DNA from 4 places in the Ensifer sp. CCNWLY38 genome. Region 4 is predicted to be linked to each of the others. Evidence: riboswitches for the same ligand, from Rfam matches in the RefSeq annotation. Region 4 holds a riboswitch; each other region holds the start of a gene.

Region 1 (2,174 bases), on a different contig from region 4:
CGAGCTGGTGGCGGATGTCGAGATGGTTGGTCGGCTCATCGAGGATGATGATGCGCGGCTCCTGGGCAAGCGCCCGGGCGATCAGCACCCGCTGCTTCTCGCCGCCTGAGAGCGTCGAGAACTGGCGGCCGGCGAGATGGGCGAGATCGAGATGGCAAAGCGCATGGTGCACGCGCTCGCGATCCGTGTCCGTCCAGCCGTTGAGCCCCTCCCGCCGCGGGATGCGGCCCATCATCACGACATCGCGCACGCTGAAGGGAAAATCGCCGGGCATTTCCTGAAGCACGACGGCGATCGTCTTCGCCGCTTCGCGCGCCGAAATCGACCAGAGGTCGACGCCGTCGACCTCGATGCGGCCCGCATTCGGCTGCACCGCCCGGTAAAGGCAGCGCAGAAGCGAGGTCTTGCCGGCTCCGTTCGGCCCGAGGATCGCAAGCCGGCTGCCCGCCTCGATTGCGAAGTCCATGTCGTCGACCAGCTTCAACCCCGGGCGCGGCCCCCAGCAAAGCCCCTCGACACGGAGGGCTGCTCCTGTTGCGGTGCAGGTCATGGTCTCATCCCTCCCCGGCAGCGCCACGCGTCCATCCCGGATGCACCAAACGCGCTTGAGCGCATGCGTGTCGCGCTCATTGGAAGTGGCCCGCAAGGTCTTCGGAGACGAGCATGGCCGCCGGGATGCGGGCAAGCGTCTTGCCTTTAAGCCCGCGCGGCCGTTCGGCAGCCCGCGTCATGCCGTCGCCGCGCTCCGCATAGGTGGCGGCAAAGCGGACGAGATCGTCGATATCCTCTTCCGGCGAGATGTCGCCAAAGAGATAGGTCGCCTTGCCCGTCGCCTGGAAAGCGATGGTGCAGGGGCGCGTGCATGCCGCCATGCAGACCGTGCCGGCAATCGAGAAATCACGATCGAGCGGCTCGCCGAGCGCGGCAATGCTGCGGTTAAGACGCTTTATCAGCTCGGCGCCCGGCATGCAGGGGCCACCGGTAAAGCGGCAATCGGTGCAGACCGTTATCTTGTGCTGTCGGGAAGTCGGCTCAGCCATTTTCTCTCTCCGCCGGACTGACGGCAAGAGATGGCGAAGCGGCAGGATGACGGATGACCGTCGCGCAAAAGCCAGTTCTTTTCCATCGGAACACCCCGTCCGTTGTGGTTGATCGGTTCGATGGCAGGTCTCCTGGCTCGCGGGTCGCGGCGCATCCACGTCTTCCCGGCCATTGGCCAGTGACATGGTGTGAATGCGCTGTCCGCTCACAGTTGCGGGGGCAGCCACGGTTTCGGTCCCGTCAGGGTCGTCCGTTCCGTGTTCCCTTTTCAGCCGCTTCCGCATTGTCGCGGACGCAGCACCATCGCGCTCTTCCTCGCACGAATCGGCAGCGGATACAACCGATGGGGTCCGGCGGCCGGGATCTATCAACATGCGGCTTATGGTCATGCATTTTTTGTTATGTGATAACATTACAAGAATCAACATAAAAATGATGATCAGCCGTTCAACTGCTCTCTACGGCGCAAGGCGTCGCTCGAGGGGCACGAACGGCGTATCCTTGATCTTTGGCTTGTCGGAAAAGGAGCTCTGCCATGGCTGCCTATTTGATCGCCGATGTCGATATCACCGATGCAGCGACCTTCGAGGAATACAAAAGAGAGGTGCCGGCGACGGAGGCCCGCTATGGCGGGCGCTATCTCGGCCGTGGGGGTGCGACCCGGCTACTCGAAGGAGACTGGGAGCCGCACCGCCTCGTCATCATCGAATTCCCGGACATGCAAGCCTTGCTCTCCTGGTACCAGTCGCCGGAGTATCAGCGCCTGAAGGCGATCCGCGAGCGCTGTGCCAGGACACGTATCATAGCACTCGAAGGCGTCGCCATCTGAAGCGGAGCGCAAGACTGGCCGCAATTGCCGGCCTTGCTCGTGAAACGAACGGATGAGCGCGCCCGTCACTTCAAGCTTCGCGGCGCGCGGATGAAACGACTGCTAGGGGCATGCGCTCCGGACCTATCAACGTGCAGCGTTTCGTCATGCAGTTATTTGCAATGCCAGAGTTGAATTGCCGATGGGGCTCGAGCTGAGATAAACTCGCGCATTGGTTGCGGATAGTGCGCCGTCGCCGTCCCGAACTTGCCTTCGCCGGCCGGATATCCAGCCCGACGCCGGCGAACCGCCACCCGCCTGATGC
Region 2 (2,174 bases), on a different contig from region 4:
CCTGAAGCACCCGAAGGGACCGGCCTATCAACCGGTCCAGAACTGATCCCGGCGCCGCCTTAAAGCGCGTCGCGATCGCTGCGCACTTTTGCGCGACGGGCTTTAGGAACTCTCGCTGCAGTTCCCCCAGCCTTCCTCGAACACCAGTTCTTCCAGCGGCAGGCGCTGCCGCCATCCTTTCACCGCCAGCTCGGGCTGCCGGTAAAGGCGATCGACATAGCCGAGGCAGAGCCAGGCGACGATCTCGATATGATCAGGAATGCCGAGGATCGCCTTGATCTCGGTCTCGTGGAAGATGCTGACCCAGCCGACGCCAACCCCTTCCGCGCGGGCCGCAAGCCACAGGTTCTGTACGGCGCAAACCGTCGAATAGACATCCATCTGCGGATTGTGCGTGCGCCCGAGAACGACGGCGCCGCCGCGCGTGCGGTCGCAGGTGACGCAGATGCTGAGCGGCGCCTTGCGAATGCCTTCAAGCTTCAGCGAGCGGTATTTGGCCTGCTGCTCTGCCTCGAACATCAAGGCGGCCTCATCATTGGCGCGGCGAAAGGCCTGCCAGACGCGCTCGCGCGTTTCTGCCCCCCGCACCAGCACGAAGTTCCAGGGCTGCATGAAGCCCACCGATGGCGCGCTGTGCGCCGCGGCGAGCAGGCGTTTCACCAGATCGTCGGGAAGAGGTTCGGCCAGGAATTCGTCGCGCACGTCGCGGCGTGTTTCGATGGCGCGGTAGACGGCCTCCCGCTCATCCGGCGAAAAGGCACCGGCAGCCGCAAGGCCGCCCTTCGGTTCAGTCAGCATCGTTTGATCCCCAACAATGCGAAAACCTCCCGCCGTCCGCGCGGGGTTCGGTCTATCTCGCCAGGCCGGTCTTCTGACTTCGGTTCAACCGGTCGCCTCACCTTCCCAGATCGATTGAAGATCCAGTGGCAAAACCTTGAATCAATTCAAGGCACTTCTTGAGGCAACCGTCCCCGTCACAGCGTTGGGCACGTTCCGGAATGACACCGGATTCCCGATTCTCCCGCTTGCGCAGGCACCTGACGGCGTCATAAGGGCACAGCCACTAGCGAAAGACAAGCGCCCGTCAGAGCGGGATGAGGAAAAAGTGCGCGCAGTTTTCCGCCCGCATTCCGCTCTAACTTCTAAGGACCGATCACGTTTATGATTTTGGGTCGCCCCGACCCAAAATCATTGTGATCTAGAGCGGCGCCACCGGATGCGGCGAACCGTCATAGCCGCCCCAGACCGACTGGTCGAAGCAGATCATCGATCCGGTCATCAGCCCGGATTCGGCGGAAGACAGGTAGGCGCAAGCGCGCGCCACCTCCGACGGATCGACGAGCCTGCCGAAGGGCTGGCTGGCGGCCGCCTTTTCGAGCCAATCCGCGGCAGCACCGTGAAACTCGCGCTGGATCCGGTCCTCGCCTTCGGAAGCCATCCAGCCGATGTTCAGGCCATTGACGCGGATGCGGTTGCGCAGAAGCGCATAGGCCGTGTTCTTGGTCAGCGTCTCCAGGGCCCCTTTCGACGAGCAATAGGCCGCGATAAAGGGTTGGCCGGCCATTGCCGACATCGAACCGATATTGACGATCGTGCCTTCGGTACGCTCACGCCGCATCACCTTCACCGACTCCTGCATCAGGAAAAACGGCGCCCGCACATTGATGGCGAACATGCGGTCGAAGAGTTCCGGTGTCGTGTCGAGGATCGTGCCGCGGTCGGTGATGGCCGCAGCGTTGATCAGCGCATCAACCCGGCCGAACTGCGCATCGCAGGCGGCAACGACCTTGCGGGCGTCGTCCACCTTTTCGAGATCGGCCTCGACATAGACCACTTTCGCGCCGCTGGCCTTGTCGATTTCCTCGGCCTTCGCCCGTCCCTTGGCGGCATTGCGCCCACAAATGACGATGCCCGCCGCACCGCGTTCGGCGAATAGGCCGGCGATCGTTGCGCCCAGGCCTTGCGTGCCGCCGGTGACGATGGCGATCTTGCCTTCCATTTGTCCGCTCATTGAAATTCCTCCCTCGGATGATCGTGTAAAACAGGTGCGGCCCCCGGGCAAAACGCTCCGGGAGCCTGTCGGATGTGCTGTCGGACCGTCAGCTCAGCTTGCGCTGCGCCTGCGCGTCGAGTGCGGCCTGAAAATCCTGCTCGCTTGTTCCCGCGGCAAGCGC
Region 3 (2,174 bases), on a different contig from region 4:
CGATGTCGCCTTCGGTGCCGACGCCGAGGCCGAGCAGAATGGCGGCAGCCACTTCGCCGTTCTTCGCCTCGATCATGGTCGGCTTGCGGCTGGTGCGCGAGGAAACCTCGTCGCGAACGGCCTTGAGGCCGGAAGCGTCGATCAGATCGGTCTTGTTGAGAACGATCAGGTCGGCGGCGGTCAGCTGATCCTCGAAGAGCTCCTCGATCGGGCTTTCATGGTCGAGATTTTCATCCTCGACGCGCAGCGCATCCACCTTGTCATGGTCGTCGGCAAAGCGGCCGGCGGCAACGGCGGCGCTGTCGACCACGGTCACGACGCCATCGACGGTCACTTCGCTGCGGATATCCGGCCAGTTGAAGGCGGCGACCAGCGGCTGCGGTAAGGCAAGGCCCGAGGTTTCGATGATGATATGGTCAGGGCGCTTCTCGCGCTCCAGAAGCTTGGTCATGGTCGGGATGAAATCATCGGCAACCGTGCAGCAGATGCAGCCATTGGTAAGCTCGATGATGTCGTCCTCGCTGCAGGCCTCGGCACCGCAACCCTTCAGCACGTCGCCATCAACGCCAAGATCGCCGAACTCGTTGATGATCAGCGCGATGCGCTTGCCGTCGGCGTTCTGTAAGAGGTTGCGGATCATCGTCGTCTTGCCGGCGCCGAGGAACCCGGTGATGACAGTCGCCGGGATCTTGCCGTGGCTGGCTTTCGCAGTGGTCATTTATCAACCCTTCATTTTCAGCGGCAAACCGGCCGCGACAAAGTAAACTTCAGCGGATTTCTCCGCAACGATCTGGTGAAGCCGGCCGGCATGGTCGCGAAACTCGCGGGCCATGCGGTTCTCGGGCACGATGCCAAGGCCGACCTCGTTGGAAACGAAAACAAGGCGCGCCTGCGCCTGCGGCAGGTAGGCGGCAAGCGCCGCAAACTCCGCCTCGATGTCGCGCTCCTCGAGCATGAGATTGGTGACCCATAGGGTCAGGCAGTCGATCAAAACGACATGGGTGGGGTCGTCGATGCGCCTGAGGATACCGACGAGATCGACAGGCTCCTCATGCGTCGTCCAGCCTTCGCCGCGGCGCGTCTTGTGATGGTCGATGCGCGCGCGCATTTCGTCGTCCCAGGCACGGCCGGTGGCGACATAATGCAGGGCGAGACCGGACGCTTCGACGAGCTTCTCGGAAAAGCTGGATTTGCCGGAACGGGCGCCGCCGAGGACCAGGACCGGTCCGGCGCTCTGATTGCTCATCGCCGCTGCGCCGAGGTCAGCGGCAGATGGCAACACCAGTTCGACGCGCCGGCGGCGCGTTCGGGAAAGTATCTGAGAGCCAAAACAACCTCCGTGATGGCGTTGGAGACGACACGTCTCCTCGGGCGGAATGCCCATGTCGGGTGGCAGGTCTCCTGGCTCACGGCGTCACGAGGCCCCACATCGCCTCGCCCAGAATGGACGAGGTTCCGATGTCAGGACCCGAGCGGCCCGCCTCACCTTCCCGGCGCTTTCCAGTGCCACAGCGAACCTCTGCGCGTCGTCTCCGACGCGCGGCGCTGTGGGCGGCTTCGTGAAAGGCGGACGATTCGTAGAAGAAGAGGCGTCCAACCCGGCTGATCACGATGCCACGCCAGTGGCTTTTCCGGTTCCGTTTCAAACTGCCGCGATTGCCCCATGCAATCGGCCGGCAGGCCTGACCCTGAACCCGATGGCGAACCCTGACCGTTCTACAGTCGCGGGGTCGGCTGCGATAAGGATGCCCGGTTTGGGTCCATCCGTCACATTCCCAATTATTCCTCCTGATCGCCACGACAAGGAGGAACCATCCAACATCCGATGATTAGGAAGCGGGCGCCGCAAAGTCAATCGACGCTTGCGACACCTCCCTGCCCGACTTGCGTCGCGCGACGATTTTTCGAGCGTGATGCCGCACCGGACATGAGGCGAATGGCATGTCGCGAACGAACATATTTTAGCAATGACAGATGTTGCGTTAAACTGGAGCGCCGCGCGTCCTATGGACGCGCAAAGGTCGCTGAACCATCCCGCAACCGAGGGGCTTCGTTTATCCGGTAGGCACATGGAACGCAGGCTCGCCGCCGTGATGATTGCCGACGTGTGCGGCTATGGGCTGCTCACCCAAGCCGACGAAGAGGGTACCTGCGCCCGCTTTCAGACCGATCTG
Region 4 (2,174 bases):
CTGATGTTGGTGAGCGACAGCGCCACGCCGCCGCCGCGCTTGGAGAGCTGCAACGCGGAATTAATCGCGCGGCCGATGCTTTCCATATTGTCCTCGACCCTAAGCAAGAAGCAGGAGACGAGCTCGCCGCGTTGCTTTTTGCCGGCATTGAGGAAGGTCGGCGTCGCCGGCTGGAAACGGCCGGAAATGATCTCGTCGACGAGATCGCGGGCAAGCTGTTCGTTGCCGCGCGCCAGCGTCATCGCCACCATACAGACGCGGTCTTCGTAGCGCTCCAGGTAGCGCTTTCCGTCAAAGGTCTTCAGCGTATAGGACGTGTAGTATTTGAACGCGCCGAGGAAAGTCGGGAAGCGGAACTTCTTCCCATAAGCGTGGTCGTAGAGATCGCGCACGAAGTTGAAGGAATACTGATCCAGCACCTGCTGTTCATAGTAGCCCTCGGTCACCAGATAATCGAGCTTCTCCCTGAGGTTATGGAAGAAGACGGTGTTCTGGTTGACGTGCTGGAGGAAGTACTGCTTCGCCGCCAGCCGGTCCTTGTCGAGCTGGATCCGTCCCTCTTCATCATAGAGGTTCAGCATCGCGTTCAGCGCATGATAGTCGAGCGCCGGTTCCGTCGCCTTCAGGGGGCGTTCGAGTGTTGAGACGTCCAAAATCGTTCCATCCCGTTTCTGACATTGGCGACGTCCTCCTCGGTTCCGAGCAGCTCGAACCGGTAGAGGTAGGGCACCCGGCACTTGGCCGCGATGACGTCGCCGGCGATCCCGTAGGTCGCGCCGAAATTGCTGTTGCCCGCAGCAATCACGCCGCGGATGTGAGAGCGGTTGCCCGCATCGTTGAGGAAGCGGATCACCTGTTTCGGCACGGCGCCCCGGCCGTCGTCGCCGCAGTAGGTGGGCACGACCAACACGAAGGGCTCGGAAACCGTAAGCGAAGCCTTACTTTCCTTGAGCGGTATGCGCGCTGCGCGAAGGCCGAGCTTTTCGACGAAGCGATGGGTGTTTTCCGAGCGGCTGGAAAAATAGACGATCAGGCCCACCGCCTGTCTCCTCTAGGAAAGCGCGCTGATCTTGTCGGGGCGAAAACCCGCCCAGTGTTCGGGGCCGGCGACGACGACTGGAAGCTGCATATAACCGAGGCCCTTGACCGTTTCGAGCGCGTCCTGGTCGACGGAGATATCAATGATCTCGTAGTTGACACCCTGGCGATCGAGCGCCCGATAGGTCGCGGTGCATTGGACGCAGGCGGGCTTGCTGTAGACGGTAACGTTCATTTCTTCCTCGTTTGGTCGGCTGGATGAGAGCATGAGAAGGCGCACGGACACGCAACCGCGATCCGGCGAAATGCAGGGCTGTCATGGCTGTGGCTCGCTCGGATCTGGACGCCCGGGCGTGCCTCTTCGTCAGATGCGCGGGAAACCGCGCCTCTTGATTGGCGAGTGATAGAATTTCAATGACGCGGACATGACTTCACCCCGAAGCTTTCGACAGGCTGCCGGGGAGATGTCGAGACGATCAGGCAGGCTCATCCTGCCGCACGCAACTCAACCCCTCCGGACACCCCGCCCGTGGACGTTTGTTGCTCGAGGCAGGTCTCCTGGCTCACGGGTCTCAGCTTCCACCCCGACCTTCCCGAGGCCTCATGCCTCAGTGGTCCAATTCCGGACAGTCGCTCGCCGTCTACAGTTGCGGGGGCAGCTACGGCATAGCCTGGCGAAAACTCGCCGACGCACCGTATTCCCGTCTTAGCTCTCAATCCCTGCGAATCGAGAGAACCTCGAACACTAGATATAGTAGTTCATCGCAATTCTGCGTCAATAGGTTCGAAGTGCCTAAAGCTGGGGAGAGAAGGTGATTTCTTTCGCCGTGTGGCTAACAAGGAGTAAACGGCGGGATGCGGCGAAACCTGTGGGTGGAGAGCTGCGCGGCTTCTAGCCACGCCGGATCTCTCCCGAATTCGGTCCGCGGGCTGGCACGTGGCAGATCACGACAACTGCGCTGTCTCTTGCCTCTGCGTTCCGTCAATCGCAGAGCGACATGCTTACGTCTTTGTTTTCTCCGGGCTGGGCTCGAGGCGAAGCCCTTGCCATTTGCGGCGCGTCGCCGCAATCCCGCTCCGGCGAGGGCGGTGACTTGCGCGGATTGTCCTCCTTCGGCCAATGCCACGGATCGGCA

The links. Region 4 has a riboswitch for cobalamin ahead of nrdH (glutaredoxin-like protein NrdH). Riboswitches for the same ligand answer to the same signal wherever they lie in the genome.
Region 1: it holds a riboswitch for cobalamin, as region 4 does, so the genes downstream of both, V7S54_RS05010 (DUF1636 family protein) here and nrdH (glutaredoxin-like protein NrdH) in region 4, are expected to answer to the same signal.
Region 2: it holds a riboswitch for cobalamin, as region 4 does, so the genes downstream of both, bluB (5,6-dimethylbenzimidazole synthase) here and nrdH (glutaredoxin-like protein NrdH) in region 4, are expected to answer to the same signal.
Region 3: it holds a riboswitch for cobalamin, as region 4 does, so the genes downstream of both, cobU (bifunctional adenosylcobinamide kinase/adenosylcobinamide-phosphate guanylyltransferase) here and nrdH (glutaredoxin-like protein NrdH) in region 4, are expected to answer to the same signal.

What each region holds. Positions count from the first base shown of each region.
Region 1 is NZ_JBBBBO010000002.1:165,890-168,063, reverse strand. It holds gene V7S54_RS05015 (ABC transporter ATP-binding protein) at 1-550, opposite strand, end outside; gene V7S54_RS05010 (DUF1636 family protein) at 627-1,040, opposite strand; cobalamin riboswitch at 1,146-1,361, opposite strand; gene V7S54_RS05005 (DUF1330 domain-containing protein) at 1,577-1,870, shown strand.
Region 2 is NZ_JBBBBO010000002.1:413,838-416,011, reverse strand. It holds gene V7S54_RS06250 (DUF2865 domain-containing protein) at 1-46, shown strand, start outside; gene bluB (5,6-dimethylbenzimidazole synthase) at 103-798, opposite strand; cobalamin riboswitch at 845-1,056, opposite strand; gene V7S54_RS06240 (SDR family oxidoreductase) at 1,199-2,011, opposite strand; gene V7S54_RS06235 (phytanoyl-CoA dioxygenase family protein) at 2,100-2,174, opposite strand, start outside.
Region 3 is NZ_JBBBBO010000002.1:246,713-248,886, reverse strand. It holds gene cobW (cobalamin biosynthesis protein CobW) at 1-718, opposite strand, end outside; gene cobU (bifunctional adenosylcobinamide kinase/adenosylcobinamide-phosphate guanylyltransferase) at 722-1,246, opposite strand; cobalamin riboswitch at 1,659-1,831, opposite strand; gene V7S54_RS05440 (adenylate/guanylate cyclase domain-containing protein) at 2,070-2,174, shown strand, end outside.
Region 4 is NZ_JBBBBO010000003.1:316,991-319,164, forward strand. It holds gene nrdE (class 1b ribonucleoside-diphosphate reductase subunit alpha) at 1-653, opposite strand, end outside; gene nrdI (class Ib ribonucleoside-diphosphate reductase assembly flavoprotein NrdI) at 623-1,039, opposite strand; gene nrdH (glutaredoxin-like protein NrdH) at 1,052-1,273, opposite strand; cobalamin riboswitch at 1,570-1,794, opposite strand; gene V7S54_RS08605 (hypothetical protein) at 2,021-2,174, opposite strand, start outside.